DNA from 3 places in the Marinifilum sp. genome. Region 1 is predicted to be linked to each of the others. Evidence: riboswitches for the same ligand, from Rfam matches in the RefSeq annotation. Region 1 holds a riboswitch; each other region holds the start of a gene.

Region 1 (4,295 bases):
AAGCGCACAAATCGTGCAGCCTTTTCGGCCGAGTTGATATCCAAAACGCCAGCTAACACTTTAGGCTGATTTGCCACAATTCCAATTACTTTATTTTCGAGGCGTGCAAATCCGGTAATAATATTGGAAGCAAAGTTTTCTGATATCTCGTGGAAACTGTTTTTGTCCACCAAATTTTTAATGATATCGAGCATGTCGTAAGGAATATTGGCTTCTTCGGGAATGATGAGGCCTAATTTTCCCGGGTTTTCAGGTGCTTCGAATTCATTGCCGGTAAGAGGAGGTAAATCTACATTGTTAGAAGGCAGATATTGTAAAAGTTTACGCACCCCCAATAGAGTATGCTCTTCGTCGTCGTAGATAAATTGTGCAACTCCACTTTTTGAGCCGTGGATATCGGCACCTCCCAATTCTTCAGAACTTGTTTCCTCATTAAGAACTTCTTTTACAACGTCTGGACCAGTAACAAACATGTATGCTGTATGTCTGCACATAAAAATAAAATCGGTAAGGGCAGGAGAGTACACAGCACCTCCTGCAGCAGGCCCTAGAATAACCGAAATTTGAGGAATTACCCCTGATGATTTCACATTGCGATGAAAAATTCCAGCATATCCTGCCAAACTGGCAACACCTTCTTGTATTCTGGCTCCACCCGAATCGATCAAACCAACAATAGGATGCCCCATACTAAGAGCCATATCCTGAACTTTCATGATTTTTTCAGCATGAACAGAACCTAGAGATCCACCCATAAAAGTAAAGTCTTGAGCAAAGGCAAATACTTTGCGTCCATTAATCTTTCCATGACCACAAATCACACCATCACCATAAATGTGTGTTGTTATGTCACCGGCAGGCTTTACGAATGCGTCAATTTCTTCAAAGCTATTTTCATCAAAAAGGATCTCAATTCGCTCACGTGCGGTAAGCTTGCCTTTTTTGTGTTGTTTTGCGAAGTATTCCCAATTGTATTGAGCTTCTAATTGCTCTTTGCGAGAGGTGTATTTTTTAAATTGTATTCTATTGTCTTTCATTATATTATTCTTTCAATTACCAGATAATTAATTTGAAAAGGATCAATTAGCTAAAAAGCAACACCAACACCTGAGCCAGCAATACCCTCAGGAACATCACCAATGGGTAAACCGTGGCATAGGCTGTAGATTGTGCCTGAACAGGTGCTATTGAATTGGCAAACTCCAAAGCAGGAGGATCAGTCATCGACCCTGAAAGCAAACCGCATATCGACAGGTAGTTGATTTTTAAAATTCTTGCAATGATTGCGAAAGTAATGAGTGGTACAAAAGTGATGATTACACCGTATAGCATCCAAATGTAACCTTCGTTCAGCAGTGTCTCAATAAAATGCTTGCCTGAAGAAAGCCCAACGCAGGCAAGGAAGAGAACAATACCCAATTCACGAATAAACAAGTTGGCACTGGGGGTCATGTAAAAGTCCATCTTGCCAATTCTTCCGGTATGACCCAGGATTAATGCAATTAATAAGGGGCCGCCAGCCAATCCCAATTTGGCTGGAGCGGGTAATCCTGGAATGTGAATAGGAATTAAACCAATTAAAACTCCTAACAATATTCCCATAAAAATAGGTAATATATTAGGGTGCGAAAGCTCTTTTACCGAGTTACCAAGTAACTTTGAAACTTGAGGGAGTGCAGATTTTTCACCTACAATTCTAACGGTATCACCAAATTCGATACTATCCTCTTCGGTAGGCATCAATTCAACACCATTGCGATAAATTCTGGTGATATTTACAGGAAAACGACGTGATATTCCAATCTGCTTGATACTTTGCCCTGCCAGCTTTTTATTGGTAATCATTACTTGTTTCATTCCAAGTCTACCACTAATTTCCTGTTCTTTTGTTTCATTAATCTTACCAAGGTTCAGCTCAATGTTCTTAAAGTTTACCTGGCTCGAAACACCATATAATTTGTCTCCTTGTTCTATGATTAAATCAGAATCAGCAGCCAAAAACTCACCCTTTCTCTGGATGCGCGAAAGAACAAAATCCTTATTGCAAGTATTGCTTAAAAATTCAATACTCTTACCAATAATATTTTGATTGGTAATTTCGATGTTAATGGCAATCAGCTTTCCATCCAATCCTGTTATCTCTTTTCTGTATTGTTCTTCTTCCTTTTTTACATTAATTCTATAGATTACTCTAAGAACGATCATGGTGATGATAATACCGAATATCCCGAAAGGGTAAGCTACGGCATAGGCCATCCCAACAGTTTGTGTGCTTGCGGCAGCTAAATCAGCATTATTTAATATATCGCCAATGGATTGCTGAGCTGCGCCCAATGCAGGGGTGTTGGTTACTGCTCCACACATTACTCCCGTAATTACCGAAATAGGCACATTAAAAATGAATTTTACTGCTACAGCGGTAAAAAAACCGGTAATAACAATGCCTGCTGCAAGCATGTTGATTTTTAATCCGTTCTTTTTTAAGGAGGGAAGTAAGCGAGGACCAACTTCAAGTCCAATGGAATATACAAAAAGAATTAAACCAAACTCTTTGATAAAGTGTAGGACGTGCGGATCAGTTTCAGCTCCCAGATGTCCGATTAGCAATCCCGAAAATAGGATTCCGGCAATGCCCAGTTTAATTTTTAAGATTTTGATTTTACCAAACAGAATACCAAGCACTGCTACAATACACATAATCATGATGGTTGAGGCAGTTCCAGGTTTAGCGAATAGTTCTAAAAAACTCATAAGCATGGATTTTAAAAGGATTTAGTGCGGCTTCCCTAATAAAAGCCTAATCTAATTACAGCTCATCAATTGTGACTGATACTTACCGATATGATGCTATAAAACCTTATCAGAACACAATTGAAATAATTGAACCACCTTGGGAAGCCGCACTTTATCGACATTGATTTCGAGGGCTAGTCAGGAATCAATACCAAATTTTATTACAAAGATTGTTTACAGAAGTAGTTGTGCAAAAAAGCAATTTGCACAGGAAAAAGTGATGTGTAAACTCCATTACGCGAGGAGTGTTATTTGTTGCTTGCATAGCTAAAACATTAATTGTTACAATTGAATGCTTGCAAACAGAAAAAAGACAGGTAATTCTCGAACAAAAGGAATAATGTTCTAAACGGAAGACCTGATTTTTTGCTTTGGTTCGCGAAAGCTTCAATCTTTACTCAAATAAGACAGGTCTCCTGGCTTTCCGGTTTATAAGGCCTTCCCATTCCTCACATTGGAACAGTGGCTTTGTTCTTACAAACTTTAGGTCGGAATCACAGTTGCGCGTCAGCTCATGATTTTCACATGATTCCCTTTTAAATCCCTTTACGGGATATCTTATTTTATTATCGAAGGCAAAGTTATCAAAAAACAAATCAAAAAAGCAAATTAAAATGGATACATGTCTTCAATTTAGAAAGTGCCACTTGCTTAAGCTATTGATTAAATATTTTTTACCATACGCTGTTCAGAAGAAATATTAGGGATTAAGGCTTTTTAGAATAGGTACTGTAGTTCTTCGAATTTGTGTTATACAACACTTTTATTTTGCGAGTGGCTGGGTTTATATGCAAAAAAAAATACAATACATTTGTCTCGATTTTGGTGATCAACTCATCCTTTCGGAAGATTGAATCAAAAGGGAATCCGGTGAAAATCCGGAACAGTACCCGCTACTGTAATTCTCAGTTTTGCCAGCTTGGTGAAACACAAATGCAATTCCGTCATGCCACTCTAATCTGTATGAGAAGGGGAAGGCTGTTGCAATTGAGGAAAGTCAGGAAACCTGCCAAATAATTACTAATTACATATTGCTTCCTGGATAGAAGTGCATGTAAGAAAAAGTTTGCTAAATAAAAGCACTTGAAGGATTTTAAGTGTGAGTTTTTTAATTAAAAAGTAATTGAATCATGCTTAAAAATAGCTGTTTCTTTATTTTTCTGTACCTACTTGTGAAAGTTCAATTTCCAAAGAGTATTCACTTATAATACTTTCTTAATTGCCAGGATATGATAGCAGTATTTATTCTGGTGCACCTTTTCCTAATCTATAGGCTGGTTAAACAACATTGGTTTTCAATACAATTCATTGCAAAACTGGTATTGCAATGCCTATATCTCACAATTATGTATTCAGAAATATAAAAGATTAAAGAAATGACTTTACTACAGAAAAACAAATTTTTATCCTATCAATGGATTTATCAATACACTTTAGTGATTGCAGGAACCTTTATAATGGCTGCAGGTTTTGTTTTCTTTATTGATCCTCATGGAATCGTA
Region 2 (4,295 bases), 2.2 Mb from region 1:
CGTTCATTAAGAAATCAATCCCTTGAGATCTTGATTCATCAACATTATAATGTTGGCGTCTTCTTTTAATTCCATTATCCGCATCATCTGGCTCCAGATCAATTGTTTCATAGGCAATCAAGTCATCTACATTATTTATGTAACCCGTAATACTAGCAGTAAGGAAACTATTGTGAAATTCTACTCCCAATGAAGAAAATTGTGATTTTTGCGGATCCAAATCAGTATTTCCCAAAAATAAATTCCCTCGTTTTTCGTAAGCGTAATACAATTCTCTTAAAGTCGGAGCTTTAAAACCATATCCATAAGTTCCTCTAAAATTAAACTGATCTAACTTATACAGTAAGGATACTTTTGGAGTGAAGGCACTTCCGAATTCTTTGTGCTTAACTACTCTTGCACCAGCAACAATGTTTAGCTTATCAAAAAATGTCATTTCATCTTGAGCATATACAGATATAGTATGCGATTCCGCTCGGCCTTCCTTCAATCGGTTCGAAACCATTTTCTCTTCCAAATAGTCTTCCCCTATTGTTAATTTATTGTTTTTAGAAATCTCTTTCACGAATTTAAAACGCACATTGTTCATTCGCTGATCATTATTGATAGATTTATCACCAGGCATATAGTCCTTATACTCCTGATTGTATCTGTAATAATAACGGAATCTGTCATAGTTGTAATCAACAGACAAATAGTCTCTCTTATTCAATAGATATTTTGCACCAACTTCGAAAGTTTTGTCTGTAAAATGATAGCCATATTTTCCTACAGATTGTGGCCGATACATATCCTTCTCATAATATGAGTTCCCTGCATAAACCTCTAGTTTATCTGTAGCCCTAAAAGTTAAACATTGGCTGAATGTTTTATCCTTGTATTTATTCTGAGCTTTTGCCTCTGTTTCAACCAATTCGTCATCGTCAATTTCAAAAGGACTCAATTGCCATCCATCACTTCTTTTGTGATTAAAATTTCCATTCCATGAGAACTTACCCAGGTTAAGATCAACCGTATTGCTTTGTTGATAGGTTCGATATTCGCGAATACGGCTGGTGTTGGAAACATTTACCTTTTGCTTTGATTTTTCGGTAATGATGTTAACAACTCCCGCAATAGCATCCGATCCATAAAGCAAAGAGGACGCACCTTTTACCACTTCAATGCGCTCCACATCATCAGGATTAATTCTGTTTAAGTCATTATTTCCACCAACATCTCCATACATACGTTTGCCATCCACAAGCACAAGAATAAAATCATTTCCCAATCCGTTAATCGTCATAAATGAACCCATAGTTCCAGGATTAAAATCGAATGAAGGACTCACATTCATCATCAAATCATTAAAGTCTGAAGCTCCAATACTAGCAATGGTTTTCTTACTTATAAGTTCAGTTTGCACTGGTGCCGTTTTTAGATGGTGAGCCGTACCTGTTCCTGTAACTACAATTTCTCCCAACTGACTTTTAGATTCCTCCATTGCAAAGTTTAGTACATTAAGCCCTTCTTTAATGGTAATTTTGTGCTTTTGGCGACTAAATCCTGAAAAGGATACAACCAAATCGTAATCGCCCGGTTTAAGATTTTTAATTTTATACTCGCCTTTGTTATTGGTCGCTGTTCCCTTTGTAGTTCCAGAGAAATACACATTAGCACCTGGCATAGCTTGCTGGTTGTCTTTTTGGGTTACCACCCCTTTTAGTACTGCATTTTGTGCATTAACAATTCCTGCACTAACAAGTAGCATGATTGCTACAAAGTAAATCTTTTGCATCGTAAGATATTAAAACATTAATAACTTCACTTTGCAATCCTACTTACGACAAGAGATATTCAGAACAGTATACAATAAGTCCCAAACACAAACTTCTGTCCCGGAAGCAAAATGTTTAATTACATAATGGCAGGTCTTCTGACTTATCTTGGTTTTTAAGCCTTCCCAACAGGCATTTTCCTGTCAGTGGCTGTAGTATAAAAACCACGATTCCAAAAATAGGAACCAGACTTACAGCAGCGGGAACTGTTGCAGATTTTCACTGCATTCCCTTTTAATCCTTCATGCACAAGAAGGTGCATTTGGAACCATTATGCTGGCAAAAGTAGATATTATTTTTTTACATACAAGGCTGCTATGAAACAGGAAAGTTTAATGCAATAAAAAAGCCGTTTTCATTTCTGAAACGGCTTTCATCCTAAGTACCCGGGGCGGGACTTGAACCCTACCCTTTATATCGCTTATTTTCAATGTTTTTTAAGACCGATTTCTTGATGGTGTCGATTTTGTGTCTCTGAAACTATCTACTTATCTTAATTTACACTGTAAAGAAATAATGATAGGAGAGAGTCCACAATACATACAAAACACTATTTCCGCCTAGTGTTTTCTTTGATTTTTTCAATTGCTTGTATAAAAATATGTTTCTAACAGGGTAATCTAATTCTTGCTCAGAAACTTCGATTAATGTATTAAGCATTTTTGCTTCCAATATTTCTAAGGACAATTCTCTCTTAAGTCGATATAATCGCACCTCCAACCTATTTCAAAACTTGACAGTTTAAAACTACTTCATATTACATGATATGAAATCCAGTGAGGCTAGCCTCACTGGATAATAAAATTTACACCAAAATATATCACAATTATTTACAATTCGATCTAATTAAAGTCATCAAAAACAAATGCCGTACCTGATGCACTAGAACCTCTATAAAATTTCACTACTGGATTAGTAATAGTGAATGACTTATCACCATCCATATTTACATATCTATTTGCTGCATATAAGTGTACCCTATCTTTAGTGTTGTCCATCGCACTTTCACCTTTCTGTGGCTACTTACATTTACTGCAATTGGATTACTTAACCATTCTCCCGTTTTTGTAATAACAAAATCGACTGGGGTGTAGCCACCACTTCCACCTCCATCAGGAATCTCAGCAAATCTATCAAACTCTGCAACCATCCTTAAGGTTTCTCCTTCTTGTTCATACTTTGTAATCTTATCTTCTTCAGCAAGATACACATTATTATCAACTGCTAAAACCCCATTAGAATTAAATTTCTGAGCCACTACAGGGTCACTAATGATAAGTTCATATTCGTTATTACCTATAGGCTTTAATATATCCGAATATTGTTCTATAGCTTCTTGGTATTCAGTTTGTTTTGTTGAATCTACAGAGTATTCAACGATTTCCTGATAAGCATCCCACATTGTTTCAACCTTAGCATTAGCTTTAGTCTTTCCAGAAGGTATCATTACATCTATATTATTTTCAAATGTTATAAACTCAGACGCATTAATCTTGTTGATGTGATGTTCATTTTCAACAGTCTCAACATCTGTGTTGTTATCACATGATGCAAATGCAAAAACAGCAATAGCTGCAATGAAGTAAAATTTAGTTTTTCACATTTTATTAAATCATTTAAAAATTAATACCTACCCCTATTTTGGGTAATACTTTAAATTCATCAGCAAATTCAGTTTTGAACTCAAGTCCAACCATTAGTTTTAGGTTGCCACTAAACACTTTCTTTTTAGTAATATAAACCGGAAGTCGCATATATTCTTCATCCAAATCTGAATAAGAAAAACCTAATCCACACGATAAATCAACCCCCATAGACTCATCAAGGATATACTCTTTTCTTAAAAAAAATGAATATGTAGCATCTTTGATTTGTTCATTATCTGCTGCAATTCTTAACTCAGGGTAAATGCCTTTATTACTAAATATGGCCAATCCAAATTCATTCGAATTATAATAACTGACAGTTATTTTTTTTTCTTGAGCAGTAGTTGTTAGTGCTACAAAAGCAATTAAAAGTAATAATAATGTTCTTTTCATTTTAATAATTTAAATGATTAATATGTAATATTTTAATGATCTTAATATAAAAAATAAGGAGTTTAGAATAGTGCCTAATTTGATCAATATCCATAATATAATAATTGCGCATAACTATATATACATGTCCTAATACTCTGGCCATCATCAATAACAATAACATAATCTCTGTCATCTCCATCACCACCTTTTACTTTAGCTAATCCATCTTTACTAAGAATATCACCTGATTTTAATTTTGTTTTCAATTCTTTTAGTTTTTAATGTGTTATAAATTTGGTTTAATACACACAAAACTAGAAATCCAAAACCCTAATAGCAAATAAGTTTCAACTTCAAATCAATGAGAAATCTAATTACAAATACATCTTCTTTCTAATTAGAAATTATTACATTGTGCACCACAAAAGACTTATGTTGCATTTTTCACGTTGGGAAA
Region 3 (4,295 bases), 540 kb from region 1:
GAAAGCGACAGAAACTATTTCCACTACAAGTCAGAGCATCCAATGATTCATTACTATGCAATTCTTTCGGGAAGATATCAGGTGAAAACCGATAAGTGGAAAGATGAAAATGGCAAAACGGTTGATTTGAGCATCTATTATCACAAAGGGCACGAGTACAATCTGGACAACATGATGAATGGCGTAAAAGTATCACTAAATACCTATACAAAGTACTATTCGCCTTACCAGTTCGATCAGCTTCGTATTGTCGAGTTTCCGCGATATTCAAGTTACGCCCAGTCATTCCCAAATATGATTCCGTTTTCTGAAGGCATTGGTTTCATCGCCGACCTGCGAGATCTGAACAAGGAAGGTGTTAGCGATGATAAAAAGATTATGGATTACCCCTTCTTTGTAACAGCGCACGAAATGGCACATCAATGGTGGGCACACCAGGTAGCTGCAGCTGATGTGGAAGGATCTCAAATGCTGATGGAATCCATCACTCAATACAGTGCTCTGCAATGTATGGAAACCTACTTCGACCAGAAACGCATGAATAAATTCTTTAAGAATGAGATGTTCAAGTATGTGAGCTCAAGAAAAAATGAATCTCGTGGTGAACGTCCATTGGCAAAGGTAGCTCCATATCAACAGAGTACCTTCTACCAGAAAGGAGCTTTGGCAATGAACGCTTTGGGTAACTATTTGGGCAAGGATAAATTCATGAATATTTTAAGTGGATTCCTTAAAGAATACGCTTTCAAAGGAGCTCCGTATCCAACCACCACTGATCTGATTGAAAGAATTAAATCGGAAACACCAGATAGCCTGCAATACTTTGTGGAAGATGTTCTGGAGAAAATCACCATGTACAAAACTAAGGTTGATTCGGTAACTTATACCCGTAACAAGGATTTTACTTACACGGTTGATGCAGTGATTGATGTGAAGAAATACTATTTGGATGCCAAAGGCGATGAGACAGAAACCCCATGCAATGATTACATTGAAATAGCAGCTTTCAACTCAAAAAAGAAGGAGCTATATAATGAAAAGATGAAATTACAATCAGGAAAAAACAAGCTGCAGTTTACGGTAAAGCGCAAGCCGAGTACCTTAATGGTTGATCCGGGCTATATGCTTGTAACCAAAGATTGGATGCGTATGCCTACAGAGATTATCAAGAAAAAGAAAGTTTAATAATCAAGCCCGTCAGTGGTTTTATCCCTGACGGTGCTTACTCTGACTTTTCAAAATCGTTTAGGGTATAAACCCACTAACCGGAATTTTTAAAGAATTAACAATAACAGCTCTGGCATGTTTGAGATGCTTTCACTTTCATCCGAAAATCTGAATTTTAAAAAGACCCGGGAATCTCATATTATTGTTTCGAATCAAAAACTAAAATATTTATGGGACTCTTTCAGGCGAAACAATAAGACCAACAAACCAATACCATATTAAATTCTTGACTTCGTACCCAATTGGATATTTTATAATTGCACCAATACTTATAAAAGAGATAAAGACTGTCATAAATTTAAGACTTACGATCAATTCGTAGCACTAACCAACAGTCAGCTGTAAAAGGTGTTAAAAAACCGACACTGTGTCTGAAACAATCGAAGAACTCGATATTCCCAAGGCTAAAGATGAGCATATCTTCAGAAATGAAAAGCTTATCAATTCAGACTTTTTAGCATCACCAAGCGAGTTATCAATGTTATTTCTTGTCCTTTTTACCTTAAAACTTAAGCTTGCAAGCTTAAAACATGAGCTTTGTACATTTCTACCTAAGCTTTAAACCTTAAAACCTGAGCTGTGAACGTTTTGACCTGAGCTGTGAACGTTAAAACCCAAGCTTTGACCATTTCTACCTGAGCTGTGAACGTTAAAAGCTCAACTTTTTATGAAATACCATGCTTTTTTAAGGCAAAAGGACTACAAAAAACATCAATACTTAAGCTTTTAAGGTAAGAACCTCACCTTTTTACCTTACAGGCTCTCTTTTTAATGTTAAAAGCTCAGGTTTTAAGGTTTAATGCATAGATATTAAGATTGCAAACTCAGTTTTTTGCATTAAAAGTTGAACTTTTTATGCGAATCAACTCGCAATCACCCTATATTTTCTTCTTCTTTGAATTAAGGTTTCACGACAAATAATGTATGTTTATTCATAAAACGAGCATGATTAAAAAAGCTATCCGGAATAGCAATCCCTGGATCTCCATTTACAATTTCCATCTAAAGAATACCAGTCATTGTTAATTTCTTTTTAATAACTCCTTTCCAAAGTAGTCTAATCTTTTCTGATAAAATAATACCTTTAAGTCTGAATTTGATGCAAGGGAATACTGTGCAATTCAGTAACTGTACCCGCAGCCGTAATCTGTTGAAATGTTTTGATTCTTCGGTGTCACTGACAAGCAACTGCCTGTTGGGAAGGCAAATCAAAATACAGTAAGTCGGAAGACCTATCAAATTCAATCTAATTCGTAGCTTTCGGGAATAAGAGCTTAAGAAGACATATTGACATTCTTATATTTTATCCTTTTTGCTACCATTAATTGAATATTAATTAAAAATGAAAATTAATGGAACAAATACACGTTATTAAGCGTGATGGAACACGTGCGCCCATAGATCTTGCAATGATACATGAAGCAGTTGAGTGGGCATGCAATGGATACGATGATGTATCTGTTTCTGATATTGAGATTAATTCCAAACTTCAATTTTTTGAAGGAATTACAACTTCAGAAATTCAAAAAGTTATGATCCGCTCAGCAGCAGATCTTATCTCACACGAAAAACCAAACTATCAGTACGTAGCTGCTCGTTTGTTACTAATGGACTTGCGGAAACAGGTGTATAAGCAAGCAGAGCCCATTCCTTTCGAATATCTTGTAAGAAACAATATCTACAAAGGAATTTATGACAAGGTATTGCTTGAAAAGTACAGCCCCCAGGAATTGGTATTTTTTAGCAAGCAAATTAATTACGATCGCGACTTCAAGTTTACCTTTGCCGGCTTAAGCCAAATGGTCGACAAATATTTGCTGCAAGACCGAATTAGTGGGGAACTGCATGAAACACCACAGGAATCCTTCATGCTCATCAGTATGTTCATGTTTATGAACTATGATTCGGAAAATCGCAAAAAATATGTTGTTCGATTATACGAAGCATTGTCGCAGTTTAAGATTAGTCTGCCAACTCCTATTATGGCCGGGGTAAGAACTCCTTTGCGACAGTTTAGTTCTTGCTGCTTAATTGATGTGGGTGATTCTATCCCATCTATCATGAATTCGAATACCGCAGTGGGTTACTACACTGCCCAGCGTGCAGGAATAGGTTTAAACTTTGGTAGGATAAGAGGAATTGATGCGCAAATAAGAGGTGGTGAAGTGGTACACACGGGTTTGGTACCATTTTTAAAAATGTTCGAAGCCACCACCAAAAGCTTTACTCAAAATTCAATTCGCGGAGGTGGTTCTACTTCTGCCCTTCCTTTTTTTCATTGGGAAATTGAAACCTTTATCCAATTGAAAAACAACAAAGGGAATGATGAAAATCGCGTGAGACGCATGGACTATTCGGTTGCGCTTAACAAACTGTTTCGAGACAGAATTAAAAGAAACGAAAACATCAGTCTTTTTTCAAGCGAAGAAACACAGGAACTTTACGAACTTTTTTACAGTTCTGATTATGAGCGTTTCGAAGAAATGTATCTGAGATATGAGAAGGATCATACCATACGCCGAAAATCAATAAATGCGCGTGAACTGTATTTAGCCATCCTGAAAGAACGTTACGAAACAGGGCGTATTTACATTTTAAATGCAGACCATGTAAACAAGCACTCTTCTTTTAAAGACAGTATTTACATGAGTAATCTGTGTCAGGAAATTACTCTGCCAACATCACCTTTAACGGATATCAATAAAGCTGATGGTGAAATTGCCATGTGCATATTGAGCAATATCAATTTGGGTAAACTAGACAATATTCAGGAGTTGGATGAGCTAACAGAGCTGTTGGTACGATTTTTAGATGAGCTAATCGATTATCAGGAATATCCGGTACCAACAGCCGAAAAATCTACCAAGAATAGAAGAAGTTTAGGCATTGGTGTATCGGATGTGTTTAACTTTCTTGCGAAAAACAGCTTAAATTTCGATGAAGAGGACGGAAGAATCGTAATTCATCAATATATGGAACGTTTTCAGTATGGTTTGATTAAAGCCTCAGCCAATCTTGCCAAAGAAAAAGGAGCTTGTAAATATTTTAACCGAACCAAGTATTCCGAT

What was found. A riboswitch is a leader RNA that binds a small molecule or an ion and turns the genes downstream of it on or off. The one in region 1 is predicted to bind cobalamin.
Region 2: linked by a shared signal. The riboswitch ahead of ACO05S_RS06835 (TonB-dependent receptor) and the one ahead of ACO05S_RS16435 (putative transporter) in region 1 are both predicted to bind cobalamin.
Region 3: linked by a shared signal. The riboswitch ahead of nrdA (class 1a ribonucleoside-diphosphate reductase subunit alpha) and the one ahead of ACO05S_RS16435 (putative transporter) in region 1 are both predicted to bind cobalamin.

What each region holds. Positions count from the first base shown of each region.
Region 1 covers NZ_OZ246019.1:4,234,656-4,238,950, forward strand. Annotated here, with positions in the region: gene ACO05S_RS16430 (acyl-CoA carboxylase subunit beta) at 1-1,037, opposite strand, end outside; gene ACO05S_RS16435 (putative transporter) at 1,084-2,751, opposite strand; cobalamin riboswitch at 3,183-3,369, opposite strand; cobalamin riboswitch at 3,600-3,821, shown strand; gene ACO05S_RS16440 (YitT family protein) at 4,170-4,295, shown strand, end outside.
Region 2 covers NZ_OZ246019.1:1,726,391-1,730,685, forward strand. Annotated here, with positions in the region: gene ACO05S_RS06835 (TonB-dependent receptor) at 1-1,777, opposite strand, end outside; cobalamin riboswitch at 1,889-2,105, opposite strand; gene ACO05S_RS06840 (hypothetical protein) at 2,764-3,264, opposite strand; gene ACO05S_RS06845 (hypothetical protein) at 3,434-3,856, opposite strand; gene ACO05S_RS06850 (hypothetical protein) at 3,940-4,104, opposite strand.
Region 3 covers NZ_OZ246019.1:17,967-22,261, forward strand. Annotated here, with positions in the region: gene ACO05S_RS00075 (ABC transporter permease/M1 family aminopeptidase) at 1-1,185, shown strand, start outside; partial or broken gene ACO05S_RS00080 (DUF4372 domain-containing protein) at 1,450-1,569, shown strand; gene ACO05S_RS00085 (hypothetical protein) at 1,595-1,789, shown strand; cobalamin riboswitch at 2,308-2,481, shown strand; gene nrdA (class 1a ribonucleoside-diphosphate reductase subunit alpha) at 2,580-4,295, shown strand, end outside.